DNA from 4 places in the Arthrobacter sp. 1088 genome. Region 1 is predicted to be linked to each of the others. Evidence: riboswitches for the same ligand, from Rfam matches in the RefSeq annotation. Region 1 holds a riboswitch; each other region holds the start of a gene.
The links. Region 1 has a riboswitch for thiamine pyrophosphate ahead of thiC (phosphomethylpyrimidine synthase ThiC). Riboswitches for the same ligand answer to the same signal wherever they lie in the genome.
Positions count from the first base shown of each region.

Region 2: it holds a riboswitch for thiamine pyrophosphate, as region 1 does, so the genes downstream of both, J2Y41_RS11865 (ECF transporter S component) here and thiC (phosphomethylpyrimidine synthase ThiC) in region 1, are expected to answer to the same signal.
Region 3: it holds a riboswitch for thiamine pyrophosphate, as region 1 does, so the genes downstream of both, thiO (glycine oxidase ThiO) here and thiC (phosphomethylpyrimidine synthase ThiC) in region 1, are expected to answer to the same signal.
Region 4: it holds a riboswitch for thiamine pyrophosphate, as region 1 does, so the genes downstream of both, J2Y41_RS15750 (bifunctional hydroxymethylpyrimidine kinase/phosphomethylpyrimidine kinase) here and thiC (phosphomethylpyrimidine synthase ThiC) in region 1, are expected to answer to the same signal.

Region 1 is NZ_JAVDSM010000016.1:84,358-86,553, forward strand. Features, by position in the region: gene thiC (phosphomethylpyrimidine synthase ThiC) at 1-1,203, opposite strand, end outside; TPP riboswitch at 1,199-1,306, opposite strand; gene J2Y41_RS20640 (amidohydrolase family protein) at 1,404-2,196, shown strand, end outside.
Region 2 is NZ_JAVDSM010000006.1:279,348-281,543, forward strand. Features, by position in the region: gene J2Y41_RS11860 (ABC transporter ATP-binding protein) at 1-800, opposite strand, end outside; gene J2Y41_RS11865 (ECF transporter S component) at 800-1,420, opposite strand; TPP riboswitch at 1,500-1,636, opposite strand; gene J2Y41_RS11870 (NUDIX hydrolase) at 1,840-2,196, shown strand, end outside.
Region 3 is NZ_JAVDSM010000007.1:27,436-29,631, reverse strand. Features, by position in the region: gene thiO (glycine oxidase ThiO) at 1-1,183, opposite strand, end outside; TPP riboswitch at 1,176-1,293, opposite strand; gene thiE (thiamine phosphate synthase) at 1,321-2,004, shown strand; gene J2Y41_RS12400 (ferritin-like fold-containing protein) at 2,049-2,196, opposite strand, start outside.
Region 4 is NZ_JAVDSM010000009.1:168,699-170,894, reverse strand. Features, by position in the region: gene J2Y41_RS15755 (Rne/Rng family ribonuclease) at 1-668, shown strand, start outside; TPP riboswitch at 813-911, shown strand; gene J2Y41_RS15750 (bifunctional hydroxymethylpyrimidine kinase/phosphomethylpyrimidine kinase) at 903-2,196, shown strand, end outside.

The DNA of each region.
Region 1 (2,196 bases):
ATGCCCGGGGCCTTCAACCATCACCTGGACATCAAATTCCCATGCCCGCTGGGTCAGTTCGGCGAGCGTGTCCAACTCGGCGAACTGGGCGGCGTCATTGGCATCTGCCGTGGCGCCCGGGCGCAGCCCGTCACCGAGGGAGAATGCGACGTCGTACTTGGCGAAGATTTCGCACAGCTCATCGAAGTGCGTGTAGAGGAAGTTTTCCTGGTGGTGCGCCAGGCACCAACCCGCCATGATCGAACCGCCGCGGGACACGATGCCGGTGACGCGGTTGGCTGTCAGCGGCACGTACCGAAGCAGCACGCCGGCGTGGATGGTCATGTAGTCCACACCTTGCTCGCACTGCTCGATCACGGTGTCGCGGAAGATCTCCCACGTGAGTTTATTGGCCTCGCCGTTGACCTTTTCCAGGGCCTGGTAGATCGGGACAGTTCCGATGGGCACGGGGGAGTTGCGGATGATCCACTCACGCGTGGTGTGGATGTCATCGCCGGTGGACAGGTCCATAACGGTGTCGGCACCCCATTGGGTGGCCCACTGCAGCTTGTCTACTTCTTCGGCAATGGAGCTCGTGACGGCGGAGTTGCCGATGTTGGCATTGATCTTGACCAGGAATGCCTTGCCAATGATCATCGGCTCGGATTCCGGGTGGTTGATGTTGTTGGGAATGATGGCCCGGCCTGCGGCGACTTCACTCCTGACGAGTTCAACTTCGCAGTTCTCACGCAACGCCACGAACTGCATTTCAGGCGTGATGATGCCCTTCCTGGCGTAGTGCATCTGGGTGACGGTCTTGCCTTCGACGGCGCGGCGGGGCACCGGCTGCGCGCCCTTCCACTCAGCTGACGCTGCGCCTCGGCGGACGGCCGACTTGCCGTCGTCGAGCAGGTTCCGTTCGCGGCCGGAGTAGGCTTCCGTGTCGCCACGGCCCTCAATCCATGCGGCCCGGAAGGGCTCCAGGCCCACTACGGGATCACTGCCGGGCCCCGCGGTCCGGTACACCTGCAGCGGAGCGTTTGCCTCACCGTTTGGGGACGGTTCAAGCGCGATTTCCGTGACGGGGACGCGAATGCCGTTGGCGGGGTCTTCCAGCCAGGCCAGCGAATGGGACTTCAGCGACTGCGTGACGGTTTCAGCCGCCTTTTCGCTGGTGTTGGCCTGGTTTTCGGCAGGGCTGTGCTGTGTTTCGGTGGTGCTCAAAGGATTACTCACTTCCTTCGCCGGCATTACCCGGACAGGTTCAACGGTCGCAGACTGCTTCAGTCCGATCTCAGCCCCTGCAGGGGCCCCCGTGTGGTCGTAGACGAAGCTACCACAGCTCCCGATCCGGGGCCCAGTCATGATCCAAACGCAGACCCGTCGGTAAACCTGTGTCATGCAGGGCAGATTAGGCTTTTGCCATGGCCAACATCATCGAATTCACCGGTCCTGTGCTTGTTGCAGGAGACGACCAACGGCACGGGCTGTGGTCCGTTGATGGCAACCTGACGTTCGAACGTCCCGTGGCCGCACCCGATTCCATACTGGAGGGATGGGTCCTCCCTGGGTTTGTGGACGCCCATTGCCACATTGGACTTGGCGTCGGCGGGGCAGTTGATGAGCAGACAACCCTTGCCCAGGCCCAAGCCGACCTGAAAGCCGGCACGTTGTTGATCCGTGACGCCGGCTCGCCAAGCGATACACGCTGGGTTCAGCGGCGGGAGGATCTCCCACGGCTGCTTCGTGCCGGGCGCCACATCGCCCGGAGCCGGCGTTACCTGCGTGGATTGGGTCACGAAGTGGAGCCCGGCGAACTCGTGGAAACAGTCCGCAAGGAAGCCCGGGATGGGGACGGTTGGGTGAAACTCGTGGGCGACTGGATCGATCGCGGTGCCGGCGACCTCGCGGTTTCCTTCCCTCGGAACGTGGTGCGGGATGCGATTGCTGCCGCCCACGACGAAGGGGCCAGGGTGACGGCCCACTGCTTCGCTGAAGACACTATTGATGACATGCTCGACGCCGGGATTGACTGCATTGAGCACGCCACCGGCCTTTTGCCCCGGCACATTCCCCGTCTGGTGGAGCAGTCTGTCCCGATTGTTCCTACGTTGGTAAACATCGCGACTTTTCCGGATATCGCAGTCCAGGCCGCACCTAAGTTTCCGGTCTACGCCGAGCACATGACCCGGCTCTGGGAGCGACGACGTGAACGGG
Region 2 (2,196 bases), on a different contig from region 1:
ACGTATCCGGGCACCCACACTCCCGCTGCCATCAGCATGGTGCGGGCCTCTGTGAGCACCCGATCCGGGGGGCCGTCCAGGAGCACACCGCCCCCGGCCGAGGGTGGCTGGAGGACCACGATCCTGTCCACCAGGTCCTTCCACACGGACACACGGTGTTCCACGACAACCAAAGTGGCACCGGTCTTGTCCAGGCAGCGCTGCACGGCGTCCCGAACCTCAAGCACGCCCACCGGATCCAGGTTCGCCGTAGGTTCGTCCAGGAGGATCAGCCCGGGCCGCATCGCGAGGATGCCAGCCAACGCAAGTCGCTGCTTCTGCCCGCCGGACAGGGCCGCCGTCGGGTGATCCAGTGCCAAGCCGCCGCCTGCAGCTGTGCGCAACCCGACGTCGTCGAGCGCTTCATGGACGCGCGCCCAAATTTCTTCCCGGGGAACGGCCAGGTTTTCGGCGCCAAACGCGACATCGTCACCCACCTGGGAGAGCACTACCTGGGTTTCCGGATCCTGCTGCATCAGACCTGCGCGTCCGCGCTGTTCGCGGGGAGCAACGCCGTCGATCAGCAGCGAGCCGGTCTCGTCGGAATCATCCTCCTCATCACCCAGCACACCGGCGAGGGCGTGGAGCAGTGTCGATTTTCCTGCGCCCGATGGACCCAGCAAGAGCACACGCTCGCCGGGCCCGATCCGGAGATCGAGGTCCTGGATGGCGGGTGTGGAACGCCCGGCATGCCGCCATCCCCACCCTTGGGCGGTAATGGCGGCAGGCCGCACCTGGCCGCTGCTTTGCGTGGCAGGCATTAGTTGAAGACGGGCTCCGAAGCAGCCTTCCGCGACGCGAAGGAGCTCAGTACACCGGTCTTGGCCAGCCCGCGGGTGGCAACCCAGGACAGCGCGCCCGCGATGATCGCACCGGAGAGCGTGGTGAAGGCGATGTAAGCCAGCTTGTCGATTGCTTCGTAGGCGATGTTCCAGCCCCAAGGCAGGAAGGAATCGTTGAGACCGCAGAAGAGGCCCGAGCCGGCACCTGCGAGGAGTGCAGCGGAGAGGTCGAACTTCTTGTACCGGAACGCAGCGAAGACGAGTTCCGCGCCCAGTCCCTGGAGGACGCCGGAGATGAGGACGGTGGTGCCGTACTGGGAACCCATGATGAGTTCGCCGGTGGCGGCGACGGCTTCGCAGAACAGGGCTGCGCCCGGCTTGCGGATGATGAGCATGCCCAGGACGGCCGGGATCATCCAGCCACCGGCGATCAAACCGGTGAGCGGCGGATACGTGGCGTTCATGGGAATGGATACGATTGCGGCGCCCTGGGACCAGGCCCAAAAAATCACGCCGCCGGCGATGGCAATCAAAGCTGCCACCACGATGTCTACAACACGCCAGTTATAACTGGTTTTCTTCACGCTTGCCGTGGTCATTTTTTCTGCCTCCTGAGGTACAGGAGGGGAAAGTGCTCCCCGGAAACCCCCGGCCGGCCTGCGCCGCCCGGATCCGGACACTCTGAGAAGCTCGACTCCCTTGCGCCGGTACTAACCGGATCAGGTTCGAGGGTCTGCGGCTGTCCGCACTCTCAGCGCCCTCGCGTCACCTGCATCTCTGCAAGGTCCGACGGCGGCGCTCCCCTGTCGTTATTAATCTGCCCTTATGGGCGTGGTTCAGTTTACACCTGTGGGTGTTCGTGGGCTCCTCGGACTAGTCACAAAGCGGTTGGCTCCCCTTCTCCTGCGTTGCGGGGCCGGCTCTGCGCCCCATTCTCCGGTCTTAGCACGCACACCAGCCCGACAACAGGACCTGAGACAATGATGCAGCAGGAATCGACGCGGCAAAGGGGTAATTCATGACGGACCTTCCCATTACGGACATGCCAGTTCCCCAACCCCGCCTTGCCGCGAGCGTCATCCTGCTCCGCGACGCCCCGGGCGGGCTTGAGGCCTTCGTCCAGCACAGGGTTGCCACCATGGACTTCGCCGCCGGCATGGTGGTCTTTCCGGGCGGCCGGGTTGATGCCGCTGACCAGGATGGATGGGATTACCCTGTCCGGCTGCTGGAACAGCACGCTGCAGACTGGCATCTGAGTTCCATCGCCGTCGATCCTGTACAGGCCCCGGCAAAGTCAGGCATGCTGCTCACCGCTGCCCTGCGGGAAGTTTGGGAGGAGGCCGGACTTCGCCTTGACGCCTCAGACCTTCGCCCT
Region 3 (2,196 bases), on a different contig from region 1:
ACCATCGGGGGTCGGCTGGGCCGCTGATCAGTCCGCCTACGATTTTGGCGGCCACAGGCGTCAAGAGAACGCCGTGGCGGAAGAACCCGGTGGCGATCACGAGACCGTCGATGGTGCCCCCGGGCCCGGTAACTCGTCCAAGTAGGGGTGCGTTGTCCGGTGTGCCTGGCCGTGCACGGGCTGTCGCTTCCAACAGTTCCAGCTCCGCCACGGCAGGAACCAACACTTGGGCGTCACGCAGGAGTTGATAGACGCCCCCGGCGGACACTGCGTTGCTGGACGCAGACAACCCGTCCTCCCGCTGGGTGGCTCCAATCACCACCGTTCCGTCGTCGCGGGGGACGATGTAGACCGGCACCCCGCGGACCATGCCCCGGATGGTGGATGTGAGCAGCGGCTGGAGGTGTTGGGGAACGCGCAGCCTGAGAATGTCGCCGTAAACGGGCCGCAGGGGCAGGTTGAGACCCTCGGGGAGACCGCCGATCCTGGCTGCATCCAGCCCGCAGGCGAGCACAGTCTCTGAGGCCCAAACAACGCGCCCGGCGCCCGAATCGAGCTGGACCCCGCAGACGCGTTCCCCGTCCCAGAGCAAACGGGACGCTTGGAACGGCAGGGCGAAACCGTCCTCCGCTCCGGAAACCCAGGTTGCGTCACTTGGTCCGTGGGCTGATAACCCGTCCAGGAGGCATCGTGCAAGGCGCCGCGGATCCACTTGGTGATCGGCCGGTATGTCGAAGGCACAGGAAATCCCGGGGCTGAGCAAAGGCTCGCGCTCGCGCGCTTCACGCAAAGACAGTGGCTCCACGCGCAGCCCCGCGGCCTGCTGGACTGTGCGGAGGTCTGCCAGCGCACGGCGGTCGGCGGCGTCGGCACCAACGGCGATGGTCGACGTCGTGCGGTATCCGGCGGCTGATTCGCTGCCGTGGACGCTCCGGACGAAAGCCGGCCACAGTTGGGAGGATTCCAACATGAGTTCCAGGAGGTCTTCCTCCTGGTAGTGGAGTTCACTGACTGGAGCCAGCATTCCGGCGGCAGCGAACGTCGCACCCACTGCGGGGGTGGGATCAATGAGGACCACAGAGCGGCCCTGACGGCGGACTTCGTGGGCGATGCCAAGGCCGATGACGCCGCCACCAATGACCGCAACGTCTGCCTGCAAGGGGTTTTGGCGGGATTCTGCCATATGTTTCCTTCCCTACGCCGGTATTAGCCGGATCAGGTCAAGCGGTCGGCGCTGAAGCCCTCTCAGCCGGACGGTCATATGACGCTGTCACGGCTCCCGCAGTACGTGCCCAGTTTAGAGGAACTACTCTGGTTTCCATGACCCAGCATGATGTCCACACCACTGCCCGCCTTTACTTGTGCACTGATGCCCGCAAACGCCAGGGCGATTTCGAAGACTTCGTCGACGCCGCGTTTGAGGGCGGCGTCGACATCATCCAGCTTCGCGACAAGACGCTCGAGGCCGCCGAGGAGCTTGAGGTCCTGGAGGTCCTGCACAACGTTGCCCAACGGCACGGAAGGCTGTGGGCCGTCAACGACCGCGCCGATGTTGCCAGTATTTCCGGGGCTCCGGTGTTCCATATCGGCCAAAAAGACATCCCGTTACGCGCTGCACGGCACCTCCTCCACGACCGCACGGTCATCGGCCTGTCCACCCATACACTGGACCAGGTTGACGCCGCGATAGCTGCCTCCCCCGGCAGGAGCGGACTGGATTATTTCTGTGTTGGCCCGGTGTGGGCAACACCGACAAAGCCAGGCCGTGAAGCAGTTGGGCTGGACCTGGTCACATATGCCGCGGAAGCCGTAAAGCGCGCGGATGAGGAGACCGTAGGCGGCGTCCTCCTCCCCTGGTTCGCCATCGGCGGCATAGACCTCACCAATGTTGAACAGGTGGTTGCGGCCGGAGCCAGCCGGATCGTGGTGGTACGTGCCATCACTGAGGCGGAGGACCCGACGGCGGCGGCCAAGACTTTGCTGGAAGCGCTCGACGCCGGATAACCACCCCGGCGCCCTGGCTGCTGCGGAGGATATTCGAAAGTGTCCTAAGCCGTGAGCCCCAGCCCGGACATGCGTCGCCCATGCCGCTCCGCCAGCTCAGCGGTGAGGGCCTTGACTGCATTGCGCGCGTCCCCGCCGCCCTTGAGCAGCGGTCCCAGCTGGGGATGTTCCATGCCTACGCGTTGTGCTTGC
Region 4 (2,196 bases), on a different contig from region 1:
CGGCTCTTGCCACCATCGCCGCTGCAGCGCATGCCGCGCACTTGCACGACGACGAAGTTCACCGCGCGGAGGAACTGGCACGCGCAGCCGGTCAGCATCACGACACGGCTGAATCCGTGTCTGATACGGCAACCGGCGATGCCGGGGGAGCGGCCGCAGCTGATGCCGCCAGCCATGAAGCAGCGGTTCGGGAGGCACGGTCCACGCCCGTTTTGCGCTTCGGTGGCGAAGAAGTGGCGCTCCCATTCGTGGAGCACCATGAGGAACCGTCTGCGGGCAAGCCGGCCATGAGCCTGGACCTGCTGGCGGAGGCGTTCTCGCACCTCGGTGCTGCACCGGCTGCCGAGGAAAACACTGTGGATACGGTTTCCGGACCTGCCACGGCTTCCGAAACTTCCGCTGCCTCCGCTGCAAGTGCTGCGGCCACCGACGGTCAGAACGATCGTTCTTCGCGTTCGCGTGGAAGTCGAGGCCGAAGGAACCGTAGCGCGAGCAGGGCACAGGGTGCCGCAAACGAAACCAGCGTGGAGCACCACGAGGTAACTGCCGCAGCCGCGGGTGGAACGGCCCACGAGGCCAAAGCGCCGGCAGCGGAAGAGCCTGCCAAAAAGAAGGCAGCTGACGAGCCCATCATCCTCGGCGTAGGAGTTCCAGCTTCGGAGTTGTAAGCACGTCAGCACTGATGACGTGTTGAAAGAGTCCCGCAATATCCGATGTCGTCGGATACTGCGGGACTCTTTTGTCGCCGGCAGTCACATCCATGCACCCAAGCAGGCCGGTTCCCGGACCGCTGGACTTCCCGGCTACGCTAGGAAACTGACACGGGGTGCCGGGCGCTGGGCCTGGCTGAGATCCAGACCCGTTGAACCTGTCCGGTTAGCACCGGCGAAGGGATGTCCATCATGGCTTCATTGTCCAGTTCCCCTGTCTACCCCCTTGACCCCGCCGGTAGCGTTGGCGGACCCGTGGCTGCCCGGCAACATCCGCGGGTGCTTAGCATTGCCGGTTCGGATCCGTCCGGAGGCGCAGGGATCCAGGCAGACCTGAAGAGCATTGCTGCGCACGGTGGTTACGGAATGGCTGCCATCACGGCGCTCACGGCACAGAACACCCTTGGAGTCAGTGCAGTCCATGTTCCGCCCGTGGAGTTCCTGCGCCAGCAACTGGACGCCATCAGCAGCGATATTGAGATTGATGCCGTCAAGATCGGGATGTTGGGTGACGCGTCCGTCATCCACGAAGTCCGCAGCTGGCTCGAAGACGTGCGTCCCGCCGTCGTGGTCCTTGACCCGGTGATGGTGGCCACCAGCGGCGACCGGCTTCTGCGTGGGAACGCCGAAGCCGCGCTTCGCAGCCTCCTGCCTTTGGCGGATCTCGTTACCCCCAACCTTCCCGAACTGGCTATGTTGCTGGGGGAGCCTGACGCCCCGGACTGGGCAACTGCCCTTGACCAAGGCAAGCGTCTGGCTGCCGAATGTGGAACGACCGTCCTGGTGAAGGGTGGCCATTTGGCCGGAGCGGAATGTCCTGATGCCTTGGTCAATACGAGCGGCTTGCTGCGGCAGGACGTTATCGAGGTGGCCGGTCCCCGTGTGGATACCCGGAACAGCCACGGAACGGGCTGTTCGCTCTCCTCGGCATTGGCCACGGTGCAGGCCCGCAGAGGTGACTGGGAAGCGTCACTGCGGGAGGTTAAGCCGTGGCTGCTGCAGGCCCTTTCTGCGGCCGACGGGCTCGACGTGGGCAGGGGCAGCGGGCCGATCCAGCACTTTCACCATCTGGAGCCAACACGGAATCCTGCTGGCCGGTCCGGCGATTTTGCCGCGCGACTTTGGGCGGAAGCCACGCCGGAGTTGGACGCAATCTACGGCCTGGCCTTCATCCAGGGCCTGCAGTCGGGGAGGCTCCCTGAGCCCGAGTTCAACTACTACCTTGCCCAGGACGCCATCTACCTCAACGGCTATTCCCGGGTTCTGGCCCGCGCCGGTGCCCTTGCCCCCACTGAGGAAGAGCAGCTCTTCTGGGCCAAGGCGTCACAGACCTGCCTTGAGGTCGAGTCCGAGCTTCATCGGAACTGGCTGAGCACGCGCCCGGCTCCGACGCAGACCGGACCCGTGACGAAGTCGTACGTGGACCACCTCCTGGCCACTTCCGCGTCCGGCAGTTACGCGGTGTTGCTCGCAGCAATCCTGCCCT